One region of the Blastococcus sp. OS1-29 genome, then DNA from elsewhere that is predicted to be linked to it. Evidence: riboswitches for the same ligand, from Rfam matches in the RefSeq annotation. Region 1 holds a riboswitch; each other region holds the start of a gene.
The links. A riboswitch is a leader RNA that binds a small molecule or an ion and turns the genes downstream of it on or off. The one in region 1 is predicted to bind cyclic di-AMP.
Positions count from the first base shown of each region.

Region 2: it holds a riboswitch for cyclic di-AMP, as region 1 does, so the genes downstream of both, AC2H4J_RS04955 (aggregation-promoting factor C-terminal-like domain-containing protein) here and AC2H4J_RS18805 (transglycosylase family protein) in region 1, are expected to answer to the same signal.
Region 3: it holds a riboswitch for cyclic di-AMP, as region 1 does, so the genes downstream of both, AC2H4J_RS17865 (C40 family peptidase) here and AC2H4J_RS18805 (transglycosylase family protein) in region 1, are expected to answer to the same signal.

Region 1 is NZ_JBXXJK010000007.1:189,800-197,342, reverse strand. It holds gene glgX (glycogen debranching protein GlgX) at 399-2,510, shown strand; gene treY (malto-oligosyltrehalose synthase) at 2,507-4,819, shown strand; cyclic di-AMP (ydaO/yuaA leader) riboswitch at 5,019-5,183, shown strand; gene AC2H4J_RS18805 (transglycosylase family protein) at 5,187-5,789, shown strand; gene AC2H4J_RS18800 (ABC transporter permease) at 5,846-7,060, opposite strand; gene AC2H4J_RS18795 (ABC transporter ATP-binding protein) at 7,137-7,543, opposite strand, start outside.
Region 2 is NZ_JBXXJK010000002.1:30,459-38,001, reverse strand. It holds gene AC2H4J_RS04960 (glycoside hydrolase family 3 N-terminal domain-containing protein) at 12-1,202, shown strand; gene AC2H4J_RS04955 (aggregation-promoting factor C-terminal-like domain-containing protein) at 1,272-1,955, opposite strand; cyclic di-AMP (ydaO/yuaA leader) riboswitch at 2,162-2,313, opposite strand; gene AC2H4J_RS04950 (class I SAM-dependent methyltransferase) at 2,433-3,065, opposite strand; gene AC2H4J_RS04945 (SDR family NAD(P)-dependent oxidoreductase) at 3,080-3,934, opposite strand; gene AC2H4J_RS04940 (flavin-containing monooxygenase) at 3,934-5,406, opposite strand; gene AC2H4J_RS04935 (TetR/AcrR family transcriptional regulator) at 5,535-6,179, shown strand; gene AC2H4J_RS04930 (universal stress protein) at 6,318-6,818, opposite strand; gene AC2H4J_RS04925 (DivIVA domain-containing protein) at 6,903-7,543, opposite strand, start outside.
Region 3 is NZ_JBXXJK010000007.1:11,717-19,259, forward strand. It holds gene AC2H4J_RS17850 (bifunctional 3,4-dihydroxy-2-butanone-4-phosphate synthase/GTP cyclohydrolase II) at 1-161, shown strand, start outside; gene AC2H4J_RS17855 (hypothetical protein) at 348-500, shown strand; gene AC2H4J_RS17860 (D-2-hydroxyacid dehydrogenase family protein) at 578-1,534, shown strand; gene AC2H4J_RS17865 (C40 family peptidase) at 1,579-2,085, opposite strand; cyclic di-AMP (ydaO/yuaA leader) riboswitch at 2,097-2,262, opposite strand; gene AC2H4J_RS17870 (hypothetical protein) at 2,633-3,166, shown strand; gene AC2H4J_RS17875 (ATP-binding protein) at 3,170-3,598, opposite strand; gene AC2H4J_RS17880 (STAS domain-containing protein) at 3,671-4,036, shown strand; gene AC2H4J_RS17885 (SpoIIE family protein phosphatase) at 4,047-6,254, shown strand; gene AC2H4J_RS17890 (GmrSD restriction endonuclease domain-containing protein) at 6,255-7,543, opposite strand, start outside.

The DNA.
Region 1 (7,543 bases):
GACGGTACGACGAGGGTGTGACAGAACGGGTCCCAGCGCTTTCCGGGCCGGTTGGTGCAGGGGTGGTCGGCGAGACGAAGGCGCTACTTGTCCTGGCGGCGGCGCCGCCCTAGCGTGCCTGGTCGCAGGACGGTCCCGGCCGGGACCAGCGCCACCCGGGCACGTCCGGGCGAGGTCGGCCCCGGCCCGAGGAGTCTGCGCACGACGCCCTCCGCGGTTGCGACCGCGGGGGGCGTCGTCGTCCCGCGTGTCGTCGTCCCGTGTCGTCGTCCCGCGCGCGGAGCGGCCGGACTCACACGTGTCGCAGGTGTGCGGAAGGGTGTGCCGGGGCACCCGACAGCCGCCACCCCCGTGCAGAGCGTGCGGGCGGGCTCCGATCAGAAGGAACACACCCACAGATGACGCAGGTCTGGCCCGGCAGCGCCTACCCCCTCGGGGCCACGTACGACGGCACCGGCACGAACTTCGCGATCTTCAGCGAGGTGGCCGAGAAGGTCGAGCTGTGCCTCTTCGACGACGACGGCAACGAGGAGCGCATCCGGCTCCCCGAGATGGACGGCTACGTCTGGCACGCCTTCCTGCCGGGCATCCACCCGGGCCAGAAGTACGGCTTCCGCGTCACCGGCCCCTACGACCCGGAACAGGGCCTGCGCTGCAACCCCCACAAGCTCCTGCTCGACCCGTACGCCAAGGCGATCGACGGCCAGATCGACTGGAACCCCTCGCTGTTCGGCTACGACTTCGAGACCAAGGAGCGCAACGACGAGGACTCGGCGCCGCACATGCCGAAGTCCGTCGTCACCAACCCGTACTTCGACTGGGGCGTCGACCGGCCGCCGAACACGCCGTACCACAAGACGGTCGTCTACGAGGCCCACGTCAAGGGCCTGACGATGACCAACCCGCGCATCCCCGAGGAGCTGCGCGGCACCTACGCCGGCGTCGCCCACCCCGCCACGATCGAGTACCTCACCGACCTCGGCATCACCGCGATCGAGCTCATGCCGGTGCACCAGTTCGTGCAGGACGACACCCTGCTGCAGAAGGGTCTCCGGAACTACTGGGGCTACAACACGATCGGCTTCTTCGCGCCGCACGACGAGTACGCCAGCGACACCACCACCGGGCAGCAGGTGCAGGAGTTCAAGGGCATGGTCCGCGCCCTGCACGAGGCCGGCATCGAGGTCATCCTGGACGTCGTCTACAACCACACCGCCGAGGGCAACCACCTCGGGCCGACGCTGTCGTTCAAGGGCATCGACAACCAGACGTACTACCGCCTGGTCGAGGACGACAAGCAGTACTACATGGACTACACCGGCACCGGCAACACCCTCAACGTCCGGACGCCGCAGTCGCTGCAGCTGATCATGGACTCGCTGCGGTACTGGGTCACCGAGATGCACGTCGACGGCTTCCGCTTCGACCTCGCGTCCACGCTGGCCCGTGAGCTGCACGCCGTCGACCGGCTGGCCGCGTTCTTCGACCTCGTGCACCAGGACCCGGTCGTCAGCCAGGTCAAGCTGATCGCCGAGCCCTGGGACGTCGGTGAGGGCGGGTACCAGGTCGGCAACTTCCCGGCGCTGTGGACCGAGTGGAACGGCAAGTACCGCGACACCGTCCGCGACTTCTGGCGCGGTGAGGGCGGCACCATCGGCGAGTTCGCCGATCGCATCTCCGGCTCCTCGGACCTGTACCAGCACTCCGGACGCCGTCCCTACGCAAGCATCAACTTCGTCACCGCCCACGACGGCTTCACGCTCAACGACCTCGTGTCCTACAACGAGAAGCACAACGAGGCCAACGGCGAGGGCAACAACGACGGCGAGAGCCACAACCGCAGCTGGAACTGCGGGGTCGAGGGCCCCACCGACGACCCGGAGATCCTGCAGTTGCGCGCCCAGCAGCGGCGCAACTTCATCGCGACGCTGATGCTCAGCCAGGGGGTGCCGATGCTGCTGCACGGTGACGAGCTCGGCCGCAGCCAGGGCGGCAACAACAACGGCTACTGCCAGGACTCCGAGCTCACCTGGATCGACTGGGAGAACGTCGATCAGGGCCTGCTCGAGTTCACCAAGGCCGTCACGAAACTGCGCAGAGAGCACCCGACGTTCCGGCGCCGCCGGTTCTTCCACGGTCGGCCCGTGCGCCGCGGGCAGGGCGAGCCGGTGCCGGACATCGACTGGCTCACCCCCGAGGGCGAGTCCATGACCGACGAGGACTGGGACGTCGGCTACGCCAAGTCGCTGTCGGTCTACCTCAACGGGCTCGGTATCCGCGAGATGGACGAGCGCGGCGAGTACGTGAAGGACGACCACTTCTACCTGGCGTTCAACGCCTCGGACCAGCCGATCGACTTCTGCCTGCCGAGCGACGACTACGCGCCGTCCTGGACTCCCGTCCTCGACACCGCGGAGATGAACGAGGTCGAGCCGGTGGAGGTCAAGCCGGGCGAGACGGTCACGGTGCAGGGCCGGTCGATCGTCGTGCTGCGCGGACCCGCGTTGTGACCGCGGCTCACGGGGGAAACGTTCCGGCGTCCACGTACCGGCTGCAGATCCATGCCGGGTTCCGGCTGCAGGACGCCGCCGACGTCGCCGGCTACCTGGCCGACCTCGGGGTGACGCACGCCTACTCCTCTCCCCTGCTGCGCTCGGCCGAGGGCAGCAACCACGGGTACGACACGGTCGACCACGCGCACATCGACGAGGCGCGCGGCGGGCGGGAGGGCTTCGACCGGTTCGTGGCCGCACTGCACGAGCACGGTCTCGGCCTCGTGCTCGACCTCGTGCCCAATCACATGGGGGTCGCGGACGCCGCCGCGGCGCCGTGGTGGTGGGACGTGCTGACATACGGGCAGCAGAGCGAGCACGCGAGTGCGTTCGACATCGACTGGGAGTTCGGGTCCGGGAAGGTCCGCATCCCCGTCCTGGGCTCGGCGGACGACCTCTCCGAACTCAAGGTGGTGGACGGCGAACTGCACTACTACGAGAACCGTTTCCCGATCGCGCCGGGCACCGAGGAAGGCACGCCGCAGGAGGTGCACGCCCGCCAGCACTACGAGCTGGTCGACTGGCGGCGCGCCGACTCCGACCTCAACTACCGCCGCTTCTTCGCCATCAACACCCTCGCCGGCCTGCGGGTCGAGGACCCGGCCATCTTCGACGCGACCCACGAGCTGGTGCTCCGGCTCGTGCGCGACGGAGCGGTCGACGGCCTGCGGATCGACCATCCCGACGGCCTGGCCGACCCCAAGAGCTACCTGGAGAGACTGGCCCGGCTGTCCGGTGACAGGTGGACGGTCGTGGAGAAGATCCTCGAGCCGGGTGAAGACCTGCCCGAGACCTGGCGGACGGCGGGGACGACGGGCTACGACGCGCTCGCCGAGGTCGACGAGGTGCTCGTCGACCCGGCCGGCGAGCCCGCGTCGACCGCGCTGGACACCGAACTGGCCGGTCGCACCGTCGACTACGCGGAGCTCGTCCACGACTGCAAGCGCGAGGTCACCGACGGAATGCTCGGCTCGGAGGTGGCCCGGCTGGTCCGGGTGATCGGCGAGCTGCCCGGCGTCGACGCGGCGCAGCAGACCGAGGCGCTGGCCGAGCTCCTCGCCACCTTCGGCGTCTACCGCAGCTACCTGCCGGACGGGCGCGAGCACCTCGACGCCACGGTGGCCGCGGTCCGCGAGCGTCGTCCGGACCTGGTGGCCGCCCTCGACGCCCTGCACCCGGTGCTCGCCCAGGCCGGGACCGAGGCGGCGACGCGCTTCGAGCAGACCAGCGGGCCGGTGATGGCCAAGGGGGTCGAGGACTCCGCCTACTACCGCTGGGCGCGCTTCGTCGCGCTCAACGAGGTGGGTGGCGACCCGGCCCGCTTCGGCAGCACGGTGGCGGAATTCCACGCCGCCCAGCAGCGCCGGGCGGAGCGCTACCCGCAGTCGATGACGACGCTGTCGACGCACGACACCAAGCGCAGCGAGGACGTGCGCGCCCGGCTGGCGGTCCTGTCCGAGGTCCCCACCGAGTGGGCGGATCTCGTGCGCTACCTGCTCGCCCGCCACCCGCTTCCCGACCGGCCGCTGGCACACCTCGTGTGGCAGAACCTGGTGGGCGCGTGGCCCCTGTCGCGCGAGCGCGCCCACGCCTACGTGGAGAAGGCGGCCCGCGAGGCGGGGACGTCCACGACGTGGACCGATCCGGACGAGGAGTTCGAGGCGCACCTGCACGACCTCGTGGACGCCGCGTACGACGACGAGGCGACCGCGGCGCGGATCCACAAGTTCGTCGAGCGGATCGCCGGCTTCGGCCGATCGAACTCGCTGTCCCAGAAGTTGCTCCAGCTGACCATGCCGGGCGTCCCCGACGTCTATCAGGGCACCGAGCTCTGGGACCACTCGCTGGTCGACCCCGACAACCGCCGCCCGGTCGACTACGCGAAGCGCCGGGAGCTGCTGGCCGCGCTCGACGCCGGCGACGTGCCGGCCGTCGACGAATCGGGAGCGGCGAAGCTGCTCGTGGTCTCCCGCGTGCTGCGTGCCCGCCGGGATCACCCCGAGTGGTTCGCGGGGTACGAGCCGGTCGCGGTCAGCGGGTCGGGCGCCGACCACGTGGTCGCGTTCGACCGCGGCGGCGTGGTGGCGGTCGCCACCCGACTGCCGGCCTCGCTCGCCGCCGCGGGCTGGGGCGACACCGCGCTGCAGTTGCCGAACGGCCCGTGGCGCGACCTGCTCACCGGGCAGCGGTTCGTCTCCGCCGCCGCCGGGATCGCCGCCGATCTCGTCCTGGCCACGCTCCCGGTGGCGCTCCTGGTCCGCGACTGAGGAGGACCGCACGCGCTGCGGTCGACTGCGCGCAATCAGATAGCGCGTCCCGGCGTGGCGCCGACACGCCGGGACGACTCGCACGGAGTGGCCCTGTCCGACGGGCCCGCGGCGGCACGAGCACCTAGCGTCCCTCGGGCGCCCTGCCCAGCCTCGGCCGGGGTGCGAGGTGCCGGACCGCCCAACCTCGTCCGCCGGCAGCCTGACACCGACTCATCCAGGACGGGGGCGGGGGAACCGATCTTCCCGGCGCGCTTGCGCGTCTTGGGGTGAAGCCGCGCCGTGCGTCCTGGCGCCACGCGGCCGGGCAATCCGATTCGCCCGAACCCGACAGCTCACCTCGCAGGCGGTGATCGGAGGATCACCCATGTCCGAGAACGTCTCCATGACGCGCGCCCTCGTCCGTCATCCGCTGCGCACCGGGGCGGTCGTCCTCGGCGCCGCAGCCGTCGGCGTCGGCGCACTCGCCGCACCTGCGTCCGCGGCCGAGCACGACTGGTCCGGGGTCGCCCAGTGCGAGTCCGGCGGGAACTGGAGCATCAACACGGGGAACGGCTACTACGGCGGGCTGCAGTTCAGTGCGTCGACGTGGTCGGCCTTCGGCGGGGCCGAGTACGCCCCCCGTGCGGATCTCGCGTCAGCGGCTGAGCAGATTGCCGTGGCGGAACGGGTCCTGGCCGGTCAGGGCATCGGTGCCTGGCCGACGTGCGGGCACAACCTGAGCGGTGGTTCGACACCGGCCGCGGACACCGCGGCACCCGTGCCGGCCGCGGCACCGGCCTACATCGCCACACCCGCCGTCCAGCTCACGCCGAGCGGCGGGACGTACATCGTGCAGCCGGGAGACACCCTGTCGACCATCGCGGCCGAACAAGGATCCGCCGGTGGTTGGCGGGGACTGTGGGCGCTCAACGCGGGAACCATCCCCGATCCGAACCTCGTCTACGTGGGTCAGACCCTGCGGCTCTGACCACGGAATCCTGACGGCAGGGTTCTGACAGGTGGGCGGCGTGCGCCGCCCACCTGTCAGAACCGGATCGCGTCGATCACCTTCGCGCGGACGGCGATGATCGCCGGGAGCAGCCCGGCGAGCGCGCCGACCAGGGTGGCGGCGACGAGACCCTGCACGGCCGACGAGACCGGGAAGCCCGGGGCGTCGGCCAGCGGGATGCCGTTGTTCAGCAGCCGGTCCAGCGGCAGGTTGCGCACCAGCACGATCGACGCGCCCACGGCGGCCACGCCGGCCAGCGCGGTGGCGCAGACGCTCTCCAGCATCACCGCCGCGAAGATCCGCCCGGACGTCGCCCCGAAGCTGCGCCGGACGCCGATCTCCCGGATCCGCTGCCGCACGGTGACCAGCCCGATGTTGAGGACACCCAGCCCCCCGAGCAGCAGCACGATCCCGCCGGCGCCGCGGACCGCGAGCCGCAGGATCGACAGCGCCTCCTCGATGCCCGGGAAGTCCTGCCGATAGGCGTCGACGTGCACGCCGTGCAGGGCCAGACCGAGATCGTGCCGCACCGTCGTCATCACCTGCTCCGCCTGGTCGGCCGGGACCCACAGCTCCAGCGAGGTGGGGCCGTACATCGACGGTCCCCCCGTGGCCGAGCCCTCCCAGGGGCCGGTCGACCGGTCGACCCGGTAGGCCAGGAGCTCATCGCCGTAGCCGGCCCGCACGACGCCGACGATCGTGGCCCGGACCGGCACCGGTCCGCCGATCACCACCGTGGGCCTGCTGGAGAGGTCCGCTGCCCCCAGCGCACCGAGGAAGGCCTCGTTTACGACCAGCGCCGGGGAGAAGCTGGTCCGGTCCCCGTCGCGCAGCCATCGACCCTCGACCGGCTCGATCCGGTGCAACGCGCCGTAGGACGGGGAGACCCGCTGCACCTGGATCGCCCGGGTGCCGCCGGGCAGGCGGAAGAGGCCCTGCTCGTAAGCGCTGCTCGCCGACGTCGTGATGCCGTACCGCTCCACCAGGTCGGAGACCGCGCTCTCCCACTCCGCGGAGTCCGGCGAGTTGCCGGTGGCCGGGTCGAACGCCGTCACCGCGACGGTCGCGGGCCGCCCCCCGGACCGCTCGCCCTGCTCCTGCTGCGCCTGGGCGAGCAGCTCGCCGAGCGCCGACACCGTCGTCATCGCGAACACGGCGAGGAAGACGCCGACGAGCGAGAGGACGACGCGGCTCTTGTGCACCCGCACCTCGTCCCACGCCTCGGCGAGGGACCCGAGCACCCCCGTCACGAGGTCACCTCGCTGGCGCTCGTCGACCCCGTGCCCGGAGCCGGTGCTCCACCCATGCGTGACCTCGCAAGCTCGGTCACGTGTTGGCCCGGTCGGACGTGACCGCCCCCAGCGCGCCGGCCTCCACCAACGGCGAGAGGTGTCCCTCGGCCAGCCGGTACTGCCGCGAGGCGAGGGCCGCCACGGAGAGGTCGTGGGTGATGGTGATGAGGGCGGCGCCGTTCTCGGCCGCCGCCTGCGCCAGCAGCGCCATCACCTGGGCCCCGGTCTCGACGTCCAGCGCGCCGGTCGGCTCGTCCGCGAGGACGACGCGGGGACGGCGGACCAGTGCGCGCGCGATGGCGACCCGCTGCTGCTCACCACCGGAGAGCCGCTCGGGCACCTGGTCGGCGCGGGCGCCGAGCCCGACCCGGTCGAGCATCTCGCGCGCGGCCCGGCGGCGGGTGAGGTACTCCCGGCCCCGGGCGTAGAGCAGCGGCGCGG
Region 2 (7,543 bases), on a different contig from region 1:
CGAGGAGACCCATGCGCCACCCCGCCCGCGCGATCGCGGTCTACGGCTGCCTGCTCGCGCTCGTGGCGGCCTGCTCCGCCGGTACCGAGGGCGCGGGCTCGTCGGCGACGTCCACCCGGTCGTCGACGGCGACCACAGGCACCACCCCCTCCCCGGCCCCCGCCACCGGACCGGAGGCCGCGGTCGCCGCGGCGCTGGCGGGGATGGACCGGCGCGCGAAGGTGGCCCAGCTGTTCGTCGTCGGCGTCCGGCTCGACCACCTGGCCGCCGCCACCCAGCTGGCCGGCACGGGGGTGGGCGGGATCTTCCTGGCCGGCCGGTCCCAGACGGCGGCCACCGACCTCGGCGCCGCCGCGGCGGGCTGGCAGTCGGCCGCCCCGGGCCCCGGACTCTGGGTGGCCGCCGACCAGGAGGGGGGCAAGGTACAGACCCTGCGCGGCCCCGGCTTCGCCGTGCTGCCGACGGCGCAGGCCCAGGGAGCGCTGCCGCAGGCTGCTCTCGCCGACCTGGCCGATGGCCTCGGCGCCGCACTCGACACCGCCGGGGTGAACCTGGACCTCGCTCCGGTCGCGGACGTCGTCCCCGCGGGGACCGAGCAGGCCAATCCGCCGATCGGGGCGTTCGAGCGGCAGTACGGGAGCACTCCGGACGTCGTCGTCGCGGCCGCCGGGACCGTCGTCGCGGGTCTGGCCGCCCACAGGGTGACCTCGACCCTCAAGCACTTTCCCGGGCTCGGCCGGGTGCAGCAGAACACCGACACGAGCGCGCACGTGGTCGACTCCGCGACCACCGCCGGGGACGCGCAGGTGACCGCGTTCGGTCGGCTGGCGTCCTCACCGGCCCGGCCGTTCGTGATGGTGTCGTCGGCGATCTACAGCCAGATCGACCCGACCACCGAGGCCGTGTTCTCCCCCGTCGTCCTCACCGACCTGCTGCGGGGGCAGCTGGGCTTCACCGGTCCGATCATCACCGACGACGTCGGGAGCGCGAAGGCGGTGCAGGCCGTGCCGGCCGGCGAGCGCGCGGTCCGGTTCCTCGCCGCCGGGGGCACCCTGGTGCTGTCCGTCGACGCCACGGTCGTCCCGGACATGATCGACGCCGTCCTCGCCCGCAGCGCCGCCGACCCGGCCTTCGCCGAGCAGGTCGACGCGGCCGTACACGTCGCGCTACTGGCGAAGGCGCAGGCAGGGCTACTGGGCTGAGCAGACAGCGGTCCCGGCCCCGTCCAGAGGCTCACCGCGAGCTTGCCAGCGGTGAGGGGGGGTCCTTGCTCAGTACCAGCCGGTGGACTGCGAGTGGCTCCACGCGCCGCACGGCGAGCCGTACGCCTTGTCGATGTAGACCAGTCCGGCGTCGATCTGGCGGTAGCCGTCGGAGGTCTTGGCGATGCCGGTGCCCGCCCAGGTGGAGTCCAGCAGCTGCGGGATGCCGTACGCGCTGCTGCTCGGGTTCTGCGCGTTGGGGTTCCAGCCGCTCTCCTTGCCCCACAGGTTCTCGAGGCAGCCGAACTGGCCGCTGCCGACCTTGTTCATCGCGTAGTCCTTGTACGACCCGGACGGCGCAGCCGGCGCGGACGTGCCCTGGCCCGGGCGGGCGGCGGCGGCCTCGGCCTGGGCCTGCGCGGCGGCGGCCTGTTCCGCGGCCACGCGGGCGGCCTCGTCGGCGGCGACCTTCGCGGCGTCCGCGTCGGCCTGGGCCTGCGCGGCGGCCGCGCGGTCGGCGTCCCGCGCCCCGCGGCTGGCGGCCAGCTGCTCCAGCGGGCGGACGGCGTCGCTGGGGCTGAGGTCGGACTTCGCGGCGGCCAGGTCCAGCTGGGTGGCGATGCTCACCGACCGGGAGTCCGCGTGCGCGGCCGGCTCGCCGGCGGTGAGGACGTTGACCATGAGCGCCCCGGCCGTCGCGACGGTGAGGTAGAGGGCGGGACGGCGTGCAGGGGCAATGGTGCGGAGGTTCATGGCGTGCGGGTGCTCCGAGACATCGGGCGCAGCGGACCGGAGCAGGGCACCGGCGTACGACTGCGGACGTGTGAGGTGCAGCGGCCGACCGGGTCAGCAGACCCGGATCAGCGCAGGCAGATCTCTGCCAGGTGCCCGCGGAGTTCTCCGGGCGGGCTGCTGCTCCGTGCAGGGTGGGCCCGTGGACGCGCCACGGGGCGGCTCTCCGTTCCTTCCACGGCCGCCTACCGAGTTAGCTGACGGATTCGGGCGGGAAGCAGCCCTACCGGCTCTCGAGCCAGGCTCGAGGGCGGGATTCACCCCAGTACTACGGTGGGTCCCCGGCTCGCCCGCATGGGCGACTCGGCGGCGCCCGGCACGGACCCCCCGGTCTGGGGAGTCGACTACCTACCGGACGCAGCCACGCTAACCGCCGTTATCGACTCGTGACAATCGAATCGGCGAAATTCCTCACGTGATGCATGTCGCCCCGTCCGATCAGGGCAACCGCCACACCGTCGTCCGGCGAACCTGCGGCCCCTCGGTGTCGGGCACGTCGAAGGTTGCCACCTCCACCAGGCCCTCCCGCGGCACGTAGGGCCGGCCGGGGTCGCCGAGGTAGACCGCCGCGCCCCCGAGCCACGCCCTGCCCAGGTACGGCAGCACCCGCGCGGTCATCTCCCGGTCGTAGCAGACGTCCCCGGCCAGGATCACCTCGATGGCCGGATCCGGTTCGGTGTCCAGGAGGTCGCCGACGACCTCGACGGGGCCCACCCCGTTGAGGTCGGCGTTGACCGCGATCGCCGTCCGGCCGCAGGGATCGACGTCGCTGGCGAGCACCCGCGCGGCACCGGCATGCAGCGCGGCGACCGCGACGAGACCGCTGCCCGCGCCCAGGTCGAGCACGCTGCGGCCGGCCACGACGTCCGGGTGATCCAGCACGTACCGGGCGAGGGCCTGCCCGCCGGGCCACGCCGCGGCCCAGAACGGCGGGTCGGAACCGGGGTCGACATCGCCGGCCTCCAGCGCCTCCCACAGGGCCACGACGTCGTCGGCCACCTGCAGGCGGACCTCCGGCACGAGGGAGGGGCGACCGGGCCGGGTGTGCGCGCGCACGAAATCGGGAGACACGGATCGCTCGGCAGTCACTCCGTCACTCCACCTCCGCGTGTGGCCGGACGGCCTGCCCGGCGGGCGATGAGCTTCCAGTAGCTGCCCGGCATCAGCCGCACGAGGACGTCGGGGATCTTCGCGCTCGCGCCGATGAGCAGCCGGGGCCGGCGCTTCTCGATCGCGGCGACGATCTGCGCGGCGGCATCCTCGGGCGGCATCCGCAGCAGCTTGGCGAACTGCTTGCGCCCCTGCTCGTACTCCTCCACCGAGACGCCGGAGCCGGTGCGGGCCGACTCGGCGATCCGGGTCCTGATCCCGCCGGGGTGCACCACGGTCACCCCGACCCCGTCGTCGGCCAGTTCGTGCCGCACGGACTCGCTGAACCCCCGGACGGCGAACTTGCTCGCCGCGTAGGCGGCCTGCCCCGCCGGCGCGAAGATGCCGAACACGCTGGACACGTTCACCAGGTGCGCGCCCCGGTGCGACTTGAGCACGGGCAGGAAGGCGTGGGTGAGCCGGACGACGGAGCGGAAGTTGACCGCCATCACCCAGTCGAACTCCTCCAGGGTCACCTGGTCGAAGCGGCCGCCGAGGGCGACGCCCGCGTTGTTGACCAGCAGCGTCGTCCCGGGGTGGGCGGCGGCCAGGGCCTCGGCGGCGGCGTCGGTGGCCTTGTCGTCGGACAGGTCGACCACGTAGGTGTCGACGGCGAGCCGCGGATGCTGCCGGCGCACCGCCGCGGCCACGCCGTCCAGCCGCTCCTCGTCCCGGTCGACCAGGACGAGGTTGCTGCCGCGCTCGGCGAGCAGGCCGGCCAGCGCCGCCCCGATGCCGCTGGCCGCGCCGGTGACGACCGCCGTGCCGCCGCTGAACCGGTAGGCGTCCATCAGGCGACCGCCCCGGCCCGCGCCGCCGCGCGCTGGAACGTCATGCCCTCGTCGTCGAGATCCCCGCGCCGCATCATCTGCACGTCCCGGATGTAGTTCTGGTGCAGACGCCACGGCGTCCGCGAGCCCTGCTTGGGCAGCTCGTCGATGCTGCGCTGCACGTACCCCGAGGCGAGGTCGAGGAACGGCAAGTCAGCCCCCTCGGGCGGGGCGACCGGCGTGGCCGACACGTAGCCCTCGGCGTCGAGGTGGTTGATCAGCCGGCACACGTAGCGGTTCACCAGGTCGGCCTTGAGGGTCCACGACGCGTTCGTGTAGCCGATGACCAGCGTGAAGTTGGGGACGCCGGAGATCATCATCCCCTTGTAGGACACCGTCTCCGACACGTCGACGGGCACCCCGTCCAGGCGGAGGGACATGCCGCCCATGGTCAGCAGGTTCAGGCCGGTGGCGGTGACGATCACGTCGGCGTCGAGGTGCTCGCCGGACTCGAGCTCGATGCCCTTCCCGGTGAACCGGGCGATGCGCCCCGTCGCGATGGACGCCTCGCCCGCGCGCAGGACCCGGAACAGATCGCCGTCGGGGACGAGGCAGAGCCGCTGGTCCCAGGGGTCGTACGGCGGGTTGAAGTGCGTGTCGACGTCGACGTTCGCCGGCAGTTGCTTCTCGGTGAGCCGGCGGATGAGCTTGCGGGCGGCCGCGGGCCGCCGGCGGCTGAACTGGAACAGCGCCGTGGACATGAGCACGTTCTTCCAGCGGACGATCGGATAGGCGATCCTCGCGGGCAGCTTGTTGCGCAGCCACTGGGCCAGCGGGTCGCGGCCGGGCAGCGACAGGATGTAGCTGGGAGTGCGCTGCAGCATCGTCACGTGCGCGGCCTCCGGGGCCAGGCTCGGCACCAGGGTGACCGCCGTGGCGCCGCTGCCGATGACCACGATCCGCTTGCCGGTGGCGTCGAAGTCCTCGGGCCAGTGCTGCGGGTGGATCAGCTCACCGGCGAACTCCTCCTCGCCTTCGAACGTGGGGCGGAAGCCCTCGTCGTAGCGGTAGTAGCCCGAGCACGAGGACAGCCAGGAACAGGTGAGCTGCACGGTCTCGCCGGTGTCGGTGCGGCGCGCGGTCACCGTCCAGCGGGCCTCCGTGGTCGACCAGTCCGCCGACACCACCTGGTGGTGGAACCGGATCTTCTGCTCGACCCCGTACTCCCGGGCGGTGTCCTGGATGTAGTGCCGGATCGCCTCGCCGTCGGCGATCGACTTCGAGTCCTTCCAGGGCCGGAAGGAGTAGCCCAGCGTGAACATGTCCGAGTCCGACCGGATGCCCGGGTACCGGAAGAGGTCCCAGGTGCCGCCGATGGCGCCCCGCGACTCGAGGATCGCGTAGGTCTTGCCCGGGCACTCCTCCTGCAGGTGGCAGGCGGCGCCGATGCCGGACAGGCCGGCACCGACGATCAGGACGTCCACGTGTTCCATTGCGCTCTCCAAGAAGGTCCGCGGGGGCGGCGCTGCGCCGAGACTCTGCTGCACCGACCGTATCGACGGTCTGTTGAACGAGTCAACATGGTGTCGAGAAACGGGTGCGCGAACGGTATTCTCCGGTCGTGCCCACGTCCGCGAGCTCACCCACCCGGAGCCGGCGGGCCGTCCGGCCCTCCGGCGACGATCGCGAGCTGGCGATCCTGCAGACGGCCGAGCGGCTGCTCGGCGAGCGGCCACTGTCGGCCATCTCCGTCGACGACCTCGCCCGGGGCGCGGGCATCTCGCGGCCGACCTTCTACTTCTACTTCGCGTCGAAGGACGCCGTCCTGCTCACCCTGCTCGACCGCGTCGTCGCCGAGGCGGACGCCGCCACGCAGGACGCGTTCCGGGGGCGCCCCGCCGGCCCCCGGGAGGGCTGGCAGCGTGCCATCACGGCCTACTACGAGACGTTCCGGGCGCACCGCGCGCTCACCCTCGCCTGGGCCGAGGCCCGGTCGACGAACGCCGAGGTCCGCGACCTGTGGGCGCAGGTGTTCGAGGGCTGGGTCCGCCGGTGCACCGAGGCCATCGAGGCCGAGCGGCAACGCGGCGCCGCACCGGCCGGTCCCCCGGCGCGGGACATCGCCGTCGCGCTCAACTCGATGAACGAGCGGGTGCTGTACGCGACGTTCACCGCCGACGGCCCCGCGGTGACCGAGGCCGGAGCGGTCGACGTCCTGCTGGAGATCTGGCTGCGGGCGATCTACGGCACGGCACCGGACGCCTGACGGGTGGCCGCGGTGGCCACGGCGGCGCCGTCCACGGTGGCGAGCCTCAGCACACCCCCGGCCTCCCGGACGCCGGTCAGCATGCGGACGCGGGGCCGACCGGCAGCAGGGTGCTGCCGCCGAAGGCCCCGGCCGGGCTCACGCCGGAGGCGCCGCGGAGGGGTCCAGCTCCCGCCCGGTCGCCCCGCTCCGGACCACGGTGACGGGGCACGGCGCGTGGTGCACGAGCTGGTTGCCGACGGAGCCGAGCAGCAGCCCGGCGAAGCCGCCACGGCCACGGGCGCCGACGACCAGCAGGCTCGCCCCTTCCGCCGCGGCCATCAGCGCCGGCACGGGTGCCTTGTGCACGGCGTGGCAGGTGACCCGCACCGCGGGGTCGAGGCCTGCGGCCGTCACGTGGCCGGTCAGCTCCTCGAGGACGGCCTGCTCCCAGTCGACCAGCGGCGGCACGTAGCCCGGGGTCCAGCTGGCGGGCCGGGGCGCGGTCACCATGGCCCACGAGCGGATGACGTGGAGGTCCAGGTCGGCACGCAGCGCCAGGCGGCCGGCCCACTGGAGGGCCTCCTGCGCGCATCGGGAACCGTCGTGGCCGAGGACGATGCCGCCCTGGACCTCCACGCTCTCGCGGACCTCGTCCATCACTGCCTCCTCGTCGCGGATCCCGGCCGGTGTGCCTGCCAGCCTCTCATCGCCGCCGGCGCGCGGGACGCGGGGGAGGCCCGCTCAGGACGGGACGGGTGAGGGACGCCCCACGAGCACGCGCACGTCGTCGGTCATGCCTTCGACGGCGACGTTGCCGTGCCACTCGTCCGGGCCGGTGCCGGCCACGGCCTGCAGCGCCTCGCCGATGCGGTCGGTCAGGCCGCGCAGCGACTGCCGGGCCTGGTCGCGCTGCCGCCGGAGGTCGTCCACCTCGCTCTGCACCTCGGCGAGCGCGGCGGCTGCCGCCGCCGCGCTGCGGTCGCGCTCGCGGGCCGCCTCGGCGGCCAGCCGGTCCCGCTCGGCCGCCGCCTCGCGCAGCAGTTTCGCGGCTTCGTGCTTGGCCGCATCGATGTAGCTGTTGGCCTCGGCACGGAGCGCGCGGGCCTGGTCGCGCAGCTCGTCGGCGCTCGCCACCGCCAGTTCCTTGATCTCGTGGGCCTTCCGCAGGCGGGCGTCGGCCTCGGTACGCGCCTCGGCGAGGATGCGCTCGGCGTCCTGCACCCCCGCCTCGCGCAGGGCGTCGGCTTCGTCCGCGGCCAGCTGGAGCATCTCCTGCACCCGCTCGGACACCGGGAAGACGTCGCGCCCCCGGGGCGCGTCGGCCAGCAGGCGGCGGGAGATCTCGAGCTCCGCGGAGCTCTCGCCGAAGCGGACCAGGAGGT
Region 3 (7,543 bases), 180 kb from region 1:
ACCCCGCCAAGTACGGCGGCCTGGACGGCTACGGTCTCGACATCGTCGGCCGGGTGGCCCTGCCGGTCGTGGAGACGCCGCACAACGTGCGGTACCTGCGCACGAAGCAGGAGCGCATGCACCACGACCTGGTGCTGGCGACCGACGCCGCGGGACGGTGATCGACCGAGGTCACCGGTGGGCCGCCGTGCATCGGGTCGAAGCCGAAGTCGCCGACGAACGCCTGTTCCGCCGCATCCGGACCCTACGGCGCGGAGACGTCCTGCACAGGGCCGCGTTCGCGGGGACGTGATTGGTCTGCCGTTCGTTCGGGCATCTGACCCGTAACCGACACGAAGGAGGCGATCATGGGAATGATCAAGAAGCTCATGGCGTCCGGTATCGCCGCCAAGGTGATCCAGGAGGCCCGCAAGCCGCAGAACCAGGCCAAGATCAAGCGGGCCATCGCGGACTTCCAGGCAAAGCGCGCCAACCAGACCCGGCGTCCCGGCACCCGCTGAGCCCAGCGCACGTCCCGGCCCCCGTCCGCATCCGCGGGCGGGGGCCGTCGCGCGTCCCGACCTGGTAGACCCACCGCATGACCCGCATCGCCGTCCTCGACGACTACCAGTCCGTCGCTGCCGACTTCTGCGACTGGTCGACGGTCGCCGCGCCGGTCGACGTCACCACGTTCTCCGACACCCTGCCCGACGAGGAGACGCTCGCCGAGCGCCTGGAGCCGTTCGACGTCGTCGTCGCGATGCGTGAGCGCACCGCCTTCCCGCGCACCATGCTCGAGCGGCTGCCGAACCTGAAGCTGCTGGTCACCACCGGCATGCGCAACAAGTCCATCGACACGGCCGCGGCCGCCGAGCACGGCATCACCGTCTGCGGCACCGGGTCCCAGCCGACCGCCACGGCCGAGCTCACCTGGGCGCTGATCCTGGCGGTCACGAGGCACATCCCGCAGGAGGACGCCGGGGTCCGCGCCGGCGGCTGGCAGCAGACCATCGGCGGCGACCTCGCCGGCGCCCGGCTCGGCGTGATCGGCCTAGGCCGCCTCGGCACGCAGGTCGCGCGGATCGGGCAGGCCTTCGGCATGGACGTCGTCGCCTGGAGCCAGAACCTCACCGACGAGCGGGCCGCCGAGCACGCCGTCCGGCGGGTCGACCGGGACGAGCTCTTCGCGACGTCGGACGTCGTCACCGTGCACCTGCTGTGGTCCAGGCGCACCCGCGGCCTCATCGGCGCCGAGGACTTCGCGCTCATGAAGCACACCGCGGTGTTCGTCAACACCAGCCGCGGCCCGATCGTGCAGACCCAGGCGCTCGTCGACGCCCTGCGGGAGGACCGGATCGCCGGCGCCGGCCTCGACGTCTACGACCAGGAGCCGCTGCCGGCGGACTCGCCGATCCGGAACCTGCCCCGCACCGTGCTCACCCCGCACCTCGGCTACGTCACGCGCAACACCTACGAGGTCTTCTACGGCGAGGCTGTCGAGGACGTCGCCGCGTGGGTCGCCGGCCTGCCCATCCGTGTCATCGAACCGGGCTGAACCCCGGGATACCCACCCGTGCAGGCGGGCACCCCGGGGAGTTCTCAGGTCAGCCGGCGAGCCGAGTTGAACCCCGGCATGTAGGCGAGGTCGGTGACCGCCACCGGCTGTCCGTAGGTCGAGGCCTGGACGATCTGGCCGTTGCCGATGTACATGGCGACGTGGCTGACCGGGCTGTAGAAGAAGACCAGGTCACCCGGCTGAAGGTCGGTGTACGCCACCGGCGTCCCGATCGTCGACTGCATGCTCGACGAGTGCGGCAGGTCGACGCCCGCCGCGGCGTAGGCGTACTGCACCAGGCCCGAGCAGTCGAAGCTGTCCGGACCGGCGCCGCCCCAGACGTAGGCGTCTCCCAGCTGGGCGAGGGCGGTGTCCACCGCGACCTGCGCGGCCTGCGTGGGTGCGGCGACGGGGGCCGCCGCGACGGCTGCGGTGGTGACGCCGGTGCTGGCGAAGGCCGGCAGGGGAGCGAGGGTAACGCCGGCCGCGGTGAGCACGACGAAGGCCGCGCGACGGACCGGACCGGACGAGGGCGTGCGGGTACTGGGCACGGACGGGGATCTCCTGTTCTCCGCAGCCGCCTACCGAGTTAGCTGACGGGTTCGGGCGGGGAACGTGCGCCCGGCGCGGCCGGAGGGTCTCCGGCGCGCGCTTCACCCCACTACTGCGATGGGTCCCCGGCCCGGGCACGCACTGATGCACAGCGCCCGGTTCGGCGGCGTCCGGCCGGGGTCACACGGTGCGTGACTGAAGGGGCCGACCGGACGCGACGACGGTAGGTGCGCCCTCGAGCCCGTGCAGGTGAGGAGCTACCTGTGACCCCCGATAGCCGGTCACGATGGGTGGTCACCCCGGCCGTGCCTCGACCTGCGGCCTCGACGAGGTGCGGCCCGCGGAAGGACCGTTTTCCGGCTCCCACGGTCGCGCTGCGTGACTTCTCGAGCAGCGGCGCGGCGGCCACGCCGCGTGAGGGACGCCGCCGGCGGGCGCGGTCGGGCGCGGGCCGTCTCACGCCTCTGCGGCGCGGGCCCTTCGACCCCTCGCCCGCCCGACCGGAGCGCAATAGCGTCGGTGGAGTCGATCCCGAGGGGAGCGGTCATGGCCACCGCCGTCGTCGTCTACGAGTCCCTGTTCGGGGACGCCGAGAAGATCGCCCGTGCCATCGCCGACGGCCTGTCCGGCCACCTCCAGGTCGAGGTGATCGCCGCGCAGGACGCCCCCCGCCAGATCGGCCCCGACGTCCGGCTGCTCGTCGTCGGCGGGCCCAACCACGCGATGGGCATGCCCCGGCCGTCCACACGCAAGGGTGCGGTCGAGCAGTACGGCGCCGGAGTGGTCGCGGACCCGACGACCGGTCTGCACGAGTGGCTCGACGCAGCGGCGGTGCCCGCGGGGATCTCCGCCGCCGCCTTCGACACCCGCATGGACCATCCGTCGATCGTCACCAAGCTCGACCACGCCTCCAGGACCGAGGAGAAGCTGCTGCGCACGCTCGGCGCGACCCTCGCCGCGCCGGCCGAGCACTTCTTCGTCGTCGACGCGCGGGGACCGCTCGCCGACGGCGAGGAGGACCGCGCCCGTCAGTGGGGCGCGGCGCTGTCCGAGATCGTCACGGCCGGCTCGCGGCGCTGACCGTCAGGTCGGCAGCAGCCGCAGCTTCGGCGAGGCGTGGAGGCGCTTCTCGAGGGTCACCCGGTGCCGGCCGTCCTCGTCCTGGACGAAGTCGAGCCGGTCGACCAGCGCGCGCATGAGCACCAGGCCACGGCCGGGCTCGAGCGGGGAGCGCTCCTGCTCCATCGCCGTCGCCGCGGGGTCGAAGCCGTCGCCGTCGTCCACCACGCTGATCCGGCAGTTCTCGTCGTCGATGGCGATGTCGACCTGGTACTCCTCGTGCTCGCCGGCGTGCTGCACGACGTTCGCACACGCCTCGGTGAGGGCGAGCACGATCTCCTGGATGCCGGTCTCGGGGACGGCGAGGTACTGGAGCGCCTGCCGGAGCAGGCCCCGCACCAGCGGCACGCTCTGCGCGTCGGTCGGGAGCCGCACGCTGAAGTGCACGTTCACGGCAGCTTCCCTTCCTGTGAACCGGGTGACCTACCCTCAGTACGCCGAACGACGTGACGAGGGAGCCGATTCGTGCTGTTCGAAGTGGAACGGACGACGGTTGCCGGGCGTCCGGGGATCACCGTACGGGGTGACCTCGACATCGCGACGGCGCCGCAGTTCGCGCAGGCCGTCGACGCCCTTCTCGAGGCCGGCCACGTCGCCGTCCTCATCGATCTGACGCCGACGACGTTCCTCGACTCCTCCGGTGCCCGCGAGCTCATGCGCGTCTCGCGCAAGGCCGCGGCGGCAGACGTGACGCTGCACGTCGTCGCGCCGCGGTCGAACGGCCCGGTCCGGCTGACGGTCGATCTGCTCGATCTCGGCCGGCTCGTGCCGATCGTGACGTCGACGGCGGAGATCCCGACCGGCGTCGCCGGGTGGGACGCCGGCACGTAACGTCGCCGGGGTGAGCAGCCCGGCCGGTGGTCCCGTTCCCACCGACCCGGAAGCCCTGCTCCGCTGCGCGGACGAGCCGATCGCCATTCCCGGCGCGATCCAGCCGCACGGCGTCCTGCTCGCCCTCACCGAGCCCGACCTGGCCGTCGTCGTCGCCTCGGCCAACACGGCGGAGGTCTTCGGGCAACCGGTCGCCGCGCTCGACCAGCTCCTGTCCGACGGCGACCTGGGCCGCCTGCGCGCGGGACTGGCCGGCGACCTCGCCGAGGTCAACCCCCTGCGCGTGCAGATCGGCGGCGACGACGTCGACCTCGTCCTGCACCGCGCCGACGGGCTGCTGATCGCCGAGTTCGAGCCCGTCGCCGGCGCCGAGCAGGCGGGCGCCGCCTGGCACCGGCGGCTGCCCACCGTCCTGCAGCGGCTCTCGGCCACGGCGACGCTCGAGGACCTCACCGCGGTGCTCGCCCGCGACGTCCGCACGGTCACCGGCTTCGACCGGGTGATGGTCTACCGGTTCGACGCGGAGTGGAACGGCGAGGTCGTCGCCGAGGACCGCCGTCCTGACCTGGAGCCGTTCTTCGGCCTGCGCTACCCGGCCAGCGACATCCCGGCCCAGGCCCGGGCGCTGTACGCGACCAACTGGATGCGGATCATCCCCGACGCCACGTACACCCGGGTGCCGCTGGACCCGCCCATCGACCCCCGCACCGGCCGCCCGCTCGACCTGTCCGGCGCCATGCTGCGCAGCGTCTCGCCGGTGCACCTGGAGTACCTGGCCAACATGGGCGTGCGCTCGTCGATGTCGGTCTCGCTGATCGACCGCGGAAAGCTCTGGGGCCTGATCGCCTGCCACCACTACGCCGGCCCGCACCGCCCCTCGTATCCCGACCGGGTGGCGGCGGAGTTCCTCGGCCGGACGGCGTCGCTGCTGCTGCACACCACGGTGACCGCCGCCGAGCAGGGCGACGTCGTCGGCACCTCGCAGCGGCTGGCCTCCCTGGCCGGAGCGGTCGGGCTCAACCCGCGCGCGCTGACGGCCGCGCTGACCGACGGCGACGCCGTCCTCGGTCTGCTGCCCGCCGCCGGCGCGGCGGTGCGGATCAACGGCCAGCTGCAGCTGCTGGGCACGACGCCGCCGGCCGAGCGCGTGGTGCCGCTCGTGCGCTCGCTGCTCGACGGCGGCACCCCGGTGACCGACGCCGCCTCGCGCGTGGTCCCCGAGGCCGGTGACCTGGCCGACACCGCCAGCGGCGTGCTGGCCGTCGAGGTCGCCGGCGGGCGCGAGGACTTCCTCGCCTGGTTCCGGCCGGAGACGCTGCGCGAGGTCACCTGGGGTGGCAACCCGTACGCGTCCAAGACGGTGACGACGGACGACGGCCCGCGGCTGAGCCCCCGCCGGTCGTTCGACAGCTGGAGCGAGACGGTGCGCCGGACGTCGCGGCCGTGGCGCGAGCACGAGGTCGCCGCCGCGCGGTCGTTGGCCGCGCGCGTCACCGACGCCGCGCTCAGCCGCGCCGCCGAGGACAACCGGCTGGCGAGCACCCTGCAGCGCACGCTGCTGCTCGAGGAACTGCCGACGGTGCCCGGCGTCGCGCTCGCGGCGCGGTACCTCCCGTCGTCGGACGACGTCGTCGGCGGCGACTGGTACGACATCGTCCCGCTGCCGGGCGGGCGGGTGTCGATCGTGCTCGGGGACGTCGCCGGGCACGGGCTCGCCGCGGCCGCGATCACCGCGCAGCTGCGGCACGCCCTGCGCGCCCACCTGCTGCGGGCGGCCGGGCCCGCCGTCGCGCTCAGCGGCCTCAACCAGGTGATCTGCACGCTGCTGCCCGGCGAGATGGCGACCGCCGTGATCGCCGAGTTCGACCCGGCGACGGGTGAGGTGGTCGTCGCCAGCGCCGGGCACCTGCCCGTGCTGCACGCCGGCGCCGGGGGAGCGGACTACGTGATGGCCGGTCGCGGGCCGGCGCTCGGGGTGCTGGACGAGGCGCAGTACGCCGAGGCGCGACTGACCCCGGCCGGCGACGACCGGCTGGTGCTGTTCAGCGACGGTCTCGTCGAGCGCGGCCGGGGCGGGCTCGGGCAGGGCCTGGACGACCTGCGGACCGCGGTGGCCGCCGGGCCCGTCGACCCGCACGCGCTGCTCGACGCCGTGCTCGCCGACCTCAACCCGCCGGGCACCGACGACGTGACGCTGCTCTGCCTCGCCCGAACCTGATCAGGGTCGCTTCTCGCAGCCGATGCCGTCGCCGTCCCGGTCGAGCTTCGGGCTGTAGCCGGGGTCGCCACGGTGGACCGGAGCAGCACCGGCGGCCCAGGCCTCGGTGCAGTTGGCGAACGAGACCGACGGGGCGGGGGCAGGGGCAGGGGCTGGGGCCGGAGCGGGCGCCGGCTTGGGGGCGGGAGCCGGCTTGGGTGCCGGCGCAGGCGCGGGCGCGGGCGCGGGTGCCGCGACCGGCTCGGGGAGCTGCGCCACCACCCCGCCGGGCAGCGGCTCGTTCGGGCACGTGGCGAGGATCGTGGCGATGGCGTTCTTCTCGGCCTGGGTCATCCAGAGCCCGTAGCTCACCTTGACCGCGACCTGCCGCGCCACATAGGCGCATCGGTACGCCTTGTTCGGCGGCAGCCAGGTCGCGGCGTCGCCGTCCCCCTTCGACATGTTCAGCGGCCCGTCGACCGCCAGCAGGTTCAGCGGGTCGTTGGCGAACGCGGTCCGGCGGGCGACGTCCAGGCCCTGGGCGCCCTTCTGCCAGGCGTCCGACAGCGCGACGACGTGGTCGATCTGCACGGCTTCGCTGGTGCCCTGGCCGCGCTGGAAGCTGATCGCGCGGCCGGAGTACGGGTCGGCCAGCGAGCCGGTGAGCACGACGCAGTTGCGGGTGCCGGGCTTGAACGTCTCGCCGGTCAGGTCGCGCGCGAGGATGTCGTTGCGGGTGTCGCAGCCGTTGTGGTCGGTGTCGACCCAGCCGGCGCCGAACTGGTCGCGCGTGTAGCCGGTGCGCGGCGCGCGGCCTTTCACCTCGACGGCGGCCAGTGCCGCGAGGGCCGAGGTGCGGTCGGCCGCCGTGACGGCCGACGTGGTGGCGGCGTCGGAGAGCAGTCCCGCGGTCAGCCCGTCGGCCAGCACGGCGCTCTCGGAGGTCTCGGCCTGCTCCAGTGCCTTCTCCGCGGCATCCGCCGCGCGGGCCGCGTCTTCTGCCGACGTGTCCGGTGCGGCCGACGTTCGCGTGGGGGCCACCTCGGACGACGCGGCCGTGGGGGTGGTCGGCGGTGCCGCGATGCCACCCGCGGCCAGCGCGACGATGCCCGCCGCGGCGACGTAGGCGGCGATCCGCCGGCTACCGATGAAGGCCCACTGCGCCCGTCCCGCGATCGCGGCACCGGCGGCGATCAGCAGGGCCGCCGTCCCGAGCACGGCGAGCGCGCCCGCGATGCCCTGGCCGGCCGCGCCGGCGATCACCAGCACGAGGACGACGGCACCGACCACCCCGGGCAGGATCCAGCGTG